Regions from separate parts of the Paucibacter sediminis genome, predicted to be linked through region 1. Evidence: predicted binding sites of a transcription regulator. Region 1 holds the regulator's gene; the other holds the start of a gene.

Region 1 (3,409 bases):
AACCCGTTCGCGCAGAGCGCCGTGGGCGCCCAGGGCCTGATGCAGGTCATGACCCGGGTGCATGACGACAAGTACGAAGTCTTCGGCGGCAACCACGCCGCGTTCGACCCCATCACCAATCTGCGCGTCGGCGTGCAAGTGCTGAAGGAATGCATCCAGCGCGCCGGCGGTGTGGAGGAAGGTCTGCGCTATTACGTCGGTGCCGCCAACCTGCCGGACGACGCCGGCTATACCGGCCGCGTGCTGGCCGAGCACGAGCAGCTCAAAGCGGTGGCCAATGGCCGGCCGCCGGTTGCCAAGCCGGCAGCGCCGGCCGTGGCAGACGAGCGGATCGCGCTGGCACATTGATGCACTGTCCCACCCGGCGCAACCCTAATCCGCCGGGAATCGTCCGCTACACTGCAGCCTTCGCGCGACTGGCGATGAAGGCCGCTATACCCTGTTATGCCGGCCCGAGGTGGTTGACCACCGGGGAGCGCGAACTGCCATGGGCCCTGGTTCGTGTCAGCTTTTCCGCCGTTCGCCTGGGCAGCCTGCACCACGTCGTGACGTGGCCGCCGGGCTCCAACCCTAGAGTACAGCCAGCATCACACCATGTTTGACCGCAGCCTTTCGACTCTCGCCAACGTAGATCCCGACCTGTGGGCCGCCGTGCTGAATGAGAACCAGCGCCAGGAAGACCACATCGAGCTGATCGCCTCGGAGAACTACACCTCGCCCGCCGTCATGCAGGCGCAGGGCAGCCAGCTCACCAACAAGTACGCCGAGGGCTATCCCGGCAAGCGTTACTACGGCGGCTGCGAGTACGTGGACGTGGTGGAGCAACTGGCGATCGACCGCGTCAAGCAGTTGTTCGGCGCCGAGCACGCCAATGTGCAGCCCAACTCGGGCTCGCAGGCCAACCAGGGCGTGTTCTTCGCCCTGCTGCAGCCGGGCGACACCATCATGGGCATGAGCCTGGCCGAAGGCGGCCACCTGACCCACGGCATGCCGCTGAACATGAGCGGCAAGTGGTTCAAGGTCGTCAGCTACGGCCTGACCGAACAGGAAGACATCGATTACGACGCGATGGAGCGCCTGGCGCGCGAGCACAAGCCCAAGCTCATCATCGCCGGCGCCTCGGCCTTCAGCCTGCGCATCGATTTCGAGCGCTTTGCCAAGGTGGCCAAGGAGATCGGCGCCTATTTCATGGTGGACATGGCGCATTACGCCGGCCTGATCGCCGCGGGCGTCTACCCCAACCCGGTGCCGCATGCCGATGTGGTGACCTCCACCACCCACAAGAGCCTGCGCGGCCCGCGCGGCGGCATCATCCTGATGAAGGAGCATGTGGCCAAGCAGATCAACAGCGCGATCTTCCCCGGCATCCAGGGCGGCCCGCTGATGCATGTCATCGCCGGCAAGGCGGTGGCCTTCAAGGAGGCGCTCACGCCGGAATTCAAGACTTACCAGGAACAGGTGGTCAAGAACGCCAAGGTGCTGGCCGAGACCCTGATCGCGCGCGGCCTGCGCATCGTCTCCGGCGGTACCGAAAGCCACGTCATGCTGGTGGATCTGCGGCCCAAGGGCCTGACCGGCAAGGAGGCCGAGGCCCTGCTGGGCAAGGCCCACATGACCTGCAACAAGAACGGCATTCCCAACGATCCGCAAAAGCCCATGGTGACCAGCGGCATCCGCCTGGGTACGCCGGCCATGACGACGCGCGGTTTCAAGGAAGAGCAGGTGCGCCAGACCGCGCACCTGATCGCCGATGTGCTGGACAAGCCGGGCGACGAGGCGAATCTGGAAGCCGTGCGCGCCAAGGTGGCCGCGCTGACGCGTCAGTTCCCGGTCTACCGCTGAGCCAACGAGCCGCCCCGTCGCATGCGTTGCCCTTTCTGCGGACACCACGAGACCCAGGTCGCCGAGACCCGGGAGTCCGATGAGGGCGACGTGGTGCGCCGGCGGCGCCGCTGCCAGGGCTGCGAGAAACGCTTCACCACCTATGAACGGGCGGAAATCGCCATGCCCGCGGTGGTCAAGAAGGATGGCACGCGCGCCGAGTTCGATCCGAGCAAGGTGCGCGCCTCCATGCAACTGGCGCTGCGTAAGCGTCCGGTGAGCATTGAGCAGATCGATGCGGCCCTGGAGCGCATCCACGAAAAACTGCTCGCCAGCGGCGCCAAGGAAATCCCCTCCACCCGGCTGGGTGAGTTGGTGATGCGCGAGCTCAAGCGCATCGACAAAGTGGCCTATGTGCGCTTTGCCTCGGTCTATCGCAGCTTCGAGGATGTGGACGAGTTCCGCCAGTTGATTCGCGAGATTTGAGCAGCCCCCCTCTTCCGAGGGAGGGAAGTCCGTGCCCGCGTGGCCTAGTTTTTGAGCTTCCAGCTTCAAACTCTCAGCGGGTGGCGGCGATGAACAAGGGCTCACGTGTTAGCGCACTTCGAGGCGATGCTGGCAGATCGCTGATCGAAGTCTTTATTTGTCTGGCTGTCATCGCTCTGCTGCTGGTGTCCGTGATGCGGGCCGTGCAGGAATTCAACGCCAGGCAGCGCGTGCATGCAGTGGCGGCGGCCGTCTATGTGGACCTGCAGCAAGCGCGCAGCGAAGCGGTGCGCACCGCTACGACCGTGCATGTGAGCTTCGTCCAGCACGCCTCGGGCAGTTGCTACTGGATGCACAGCGGCAAGACCGACGCATGCAGCTGCAATGCTGACGGCCAGACCGTCTGCCAAGACAGCGGCACCTTGATCAAGGCGCAGTGGTTGCCGCTACCGCTGTCTCCGCAGGTCAAGGCCAACGTGCGGCGCATGACGTTTCAAGGTCACCAAGGCACGGTCAGCACGACCGGCAGCATTGACATTCAGCTCGCGCACAGCCCCAGCATCCGACACGTTGTGAGCATCGCCGGCAGGGTGCGAACCTGCTCCCCCGACGCAGCGCGCGGAGCCTTGCCCAGCTGTGGTTGATGCCCCCCCCCTGAAACAAGGGGGGTAAGGACGAGCGGTAGGGCTGGCGCGACCAGCGGGCAGCGCAACCTGAATCGCTTGAGCACCAAGTGCCAACATCCGCACAACTCAAGCTACTTGGCGTGCGCAATATGCAGCAGACCCGTGGTAAGGCGCGGCTGGCAGGATTCACGCTGGTCGAGCTGATGGTGACGGTGATCATCATCACCATCTTGGCCGCCATCGCGATTCCCAGCTACCAGGCCTATGTGGTCAAGGGCCGGCGCGCCGATGCTTTTAGCGCCTTGTCCGCCGTCCAGCAGGCTCAGGAGCGCTGGCGGGCCAACGCACCGATTTATGCCACCGATCTGTCCGAACAGCTCAAGTTCGACTCCAGCCTTGGGGGCAGCAATTACAGCATTTCGGTCGCAAACGTGAGTGCGTCCGGCTACACGGTAGTGGCTACGGCCAAGGCCAGC
Region 2 (3,409 bases), 480 kb from region 1:
GTGATGTAGGGCAATTTGAAACGCGACAGCGAGCGCCGCACCAGCTCGCGGCAGGCCGCGCTGCTGGAGAGCGCCTCGTTCATGTAGAGATGCAGCACGGTGCCGCCGGTGTATTTGCGCTGCAGCTCGTCCTGGCGCTCGAGCGCCTCGAAGGGGTCGTCGGTGAAGCCCACCGGCAGCTGCGAGCTGTTGGTGTAGTAAGGCTGCTCGGCCGTGCCGGCCTGCAGGATGGCAGGGAAGCGCCGTTTGTCTTCCTTGGCAAAGCGGTAGGTCGTGCCCTCGGCCGGCGTGGCCTCGAGGTTGTAGAGGTGGCCGGTCTGTTCCTGGAACTCGACCATGCGGCCGCGCACATGGTCCAGCAGGCGCAGCGCCAGCGCATGGCCGGCGGGCGTGCTGATGTCCTGCGCATCGGCCGTGAAGTTGCGGATCATCTCGTTGACGCCGTTCACGCCCAGGGTCGAGAAATGGTTGCGCAGCGTGCCCAGGTAGCGCTTGGTGTAGGGGAACAGGCCGGCATCGATGAGGCGCTGGATCAGCTTGCGCTTGATCTCCAGGCTGTCGCGCCCCAGCGCCAGCAGCTCGTCCAGGCGGCGCAGCAGGCCGACCTCGTCGCCGGCGTGCAGATGGCCCAGGCGCGCGCAGTTGATCGTCACCACGCCCAGCGAGCCGGTCTGCTCGGCCGAGCCGAACAGGCCGTTGCCGCGCTTGAGCAGCTCGCGCAGATCCAGCTGCAGGCGGCAGCACATCGAGCGCACCATGTTCGGCTGCAGCTCGGAATTGAGGAAGTTCTGGAAATACGGCAGGCCGTAGCGCGCCGTCATCTCGAACAGCGCGGTCGCGTTGGGGCTGTCCCAGTCGAAATCGGGCGTGATGTTGTAGGTGGGGATGGGGAAGGTGAAGGCGCGGCCGCGCGCATCGCCGGCCATCATGACCTCGATATAGGCGCGGTTGATCAGGTCCATCTCGGCCTGCAGATCGCCGTAGCAGAACGGCATCTCGCGGCCCGCGATCACCGGCACCTGCTCGCGCAGATCCTCGGGGCAGGTCCAGTCGAAGGTCAGGTTGGTGAACGGCGTCTGCGTGCCCCAGCGCGAGGGCACGTTGAGGTTGTAGACCAGCTCCTGCATGCACTGGCGCACCTGCTCGTAGCCCAGGGCGTCCTGGCGCACATAGGGCGCCAGATAGGTGTCGAAGCTGGAGAAGGCCTGCGCCCCGGCCCATTCGTTCTGCAGCGTGCCCAGGAAGTTGACGATCTGGCCTACCGCGCTGGAGAGATGGCGCGGCGGTGCCGATTCGACCTTGCCGGCCACGCCATTGAGCCCCTCGTTGAGCAGGGTGCGCAGCGACCAGCCGGCGCAGTAGCCGCTCAGCATATCGAGGTCGTGGATGTGCAGATCGGCCTCGCGATGCGCGCGCCCCACCTCGGGCGGATAGACCTGGTCCAGCCAGTAGTTGGCCACCACCTTGCCGGAGACGTTCAGGATCAGCCCGCCCAGGCTCCAGCCCTGGTTGGCATTGGCCTTGATGCGCCAGTCGCGCTGCTGCAGGTATTCGTCCATGGTGGCCTGCACATCCACCAGGGTCTGGCGCGCGCCGCGCAGCTGGCGGTGCTGCTCGCGATACACCACATAGGCGCGCAGCGTGTGGCGCAGGCCGGCATCGAACAGCGCGGCCTCGACGGCATCCTGGACCTGCTCGATCTGCGGGCAGCGAACCCCTTGCAGGCGTGGCAGCACCGCCGCCTGCGTCAGCTGCTGCGCGCGCTGCGCATCCAGCTCGCCGGTGGCCGCGCCGGCCCGCGCCAGCGCGCTGGCAATCTTGGCCGCGTCGAAGGCGACGACGCGCCCGTCTCGTTTCATCAGCGCCGTAGGCTGCTGGGCCGCTTGAGTGGACATGAAAAACCTATATCTAGTGTCAGGCCGGCAGGATAGACACTAGATATGTGGTCAACAAGACCTGACCCCGGCGACTTGAGCGGGCTTTGCGCCAGCGCAAAATGCGAGGGCGAACTCGGCAACCCTGCGACGGTCATGCAGGCAAAGCCCAGGGCGGGTGGCCGCTGCGGCCCGGATGCGGAGGCCCTCGCTGCGCTCAGGCTCCCCTGCGCTCCTCGCAACTCGCAGCCGGCGCAAAACTCGCTGCATTCGCTGCGCTCATTGCGCTCAGACAAGTTGCGCCAATCCAGTGCTTGAAGCGCGCGAGTACGCGCGCGGCTGCGAGCCGCTGCGGTGCTCGGCACCGCAAAAGGGCCACCGCAACCACCCGCCCTGCGCTTTGCTCCAACCGCTGCTCGCGCACCACGACATCAAGGCCGTGCACTGCCCGAGCAGCGCAGGTCGGCAGGTGCGAGGCCCCATTTGCGATGCCGAGGCGCGCAGCAGAACCGGGTTGCGCATCGCTCCAGGCGATGCGTCGAGCGCGCCTTGTTTGAGCTGGAGCACAGGCGGGTGCCACTGGCACACGCCGGCCCGCAGGGGTGCGACGGCGAGTTGTGCGCGAGTCCCGGTTCGGCGAGCACCGAGGGAAGCCTGAGCGTTCTACGCGAAGGCCACCGCATCTGGGGCCGAGTGCCTGCCGGCCTGGGCTGCGGCGCGGCCACCCTTGTGCAACGCGGGCGGCTTGATATCTCCCGCTCTGTCAATCCAACTTACGGGGTTGGCGCCTGAATGCAGCTAAGTCGCGCGTTAGATACCTCCAACTCCGACCCCAAAATGCCGTCGTTCTGGAGGGAGAATCTGAATGCATTGAGTCGGGTTCGTTGAAGACCATGCCATGACCTCAGATGAGAACTGCCCTGCAGCGCGTTTCGTCGAGCAGATCATTAATAAGTTAGGTAACCATGAAATTCAGCTGCCTTTTGCCACTGCTTGCACTCGTCGCACTGGGATCGCCGGTGCAGGCGATGAATATGGAACTGTCCAAGTTGGTCTCCGACGATCAGGCTGTTCGTCAGACACGGGAATCTGCCGCCGATAGCTCCGTGCGAGACTACGAAAGGCGCGCCACAGTGCTGAGAATGCTTCGCGAAGGTAAGGTGGTCGAGCCCATCGACTATGAGAATGCTGCGCTTATCTTCCAACACGGAAGCACGCCGGAGGAGTACAGGTTGGCGCACGCCCTCGCCACGATCGCAGCGGCCCTGGAGCCTGAAAGGCGCTTTGCAAAGCAGCTGAAACGAGTGAGTTGGGATCGCCTGCATTTGTCCATGGGACGCCAGCAATGGTTTGGCACCCAAAGCCTGAAAGACCCGGCAACCGGCGCATTTGCATATCCGCCAAACGATCCGACGGTTACTGATCTTCAACGATCGATGCTCGACCAAAGCCCATTGATCCCTACCCCGAAATCCAACTGAGCGACTACGAACTCCATCGCAGCGCAGGCCTAGCTGGCGGCCTGGCTTGGTGCG

The links. The regulator NrdR, encoded in region 1, represses ribonucleotide reductase genes. The targets are predictions, from matches to a motif close to CACNANATNTNGTG.
Region 2: the regulator NrdR is predicted to act here: its motif matches at 1,901-1,914, upstream of PFX98_RS17045 (ribonucleoside triphosphate reductase).

The regions. Positions count from the first base shown of each region.
Region 1 covers NZ_CP116346.1:4,158,939-4,162,347, reverse strand. Annotated here, with positions in the region: gene PFX98_RS19235 (transglycosylase SLT domain-containing protein) at 1-348, shown strand, start outside; ZMP/ZTP riboswitch at 403-537, shown strand; gene glyA (serine hydroxymethyltransferase) at 595-1,842, shown strand; gene nrdR (transcriptional regulator NrdR) at 1,864-2,307, shown strand; gene PFX98_RS19220 (GspH/FimT family pseudopilin) at 2,397-2,951, shown strand; gene PFX98_RS19215 (type IV pilin protein) at 3,083-3,409, shown strand, end outside.
Region 2 covers NZ_CP116346.1:3,673,960-3,677,368, reverse strand. Annotated here, with positions in the region: gene PFX98_RS17045 (ribonucleoside triphosphate reductase) at 1-1,895, opposite strand, end outside; gene PFX98_RS17040 (hypothetical protein) at 2,840-3,355, shown strand.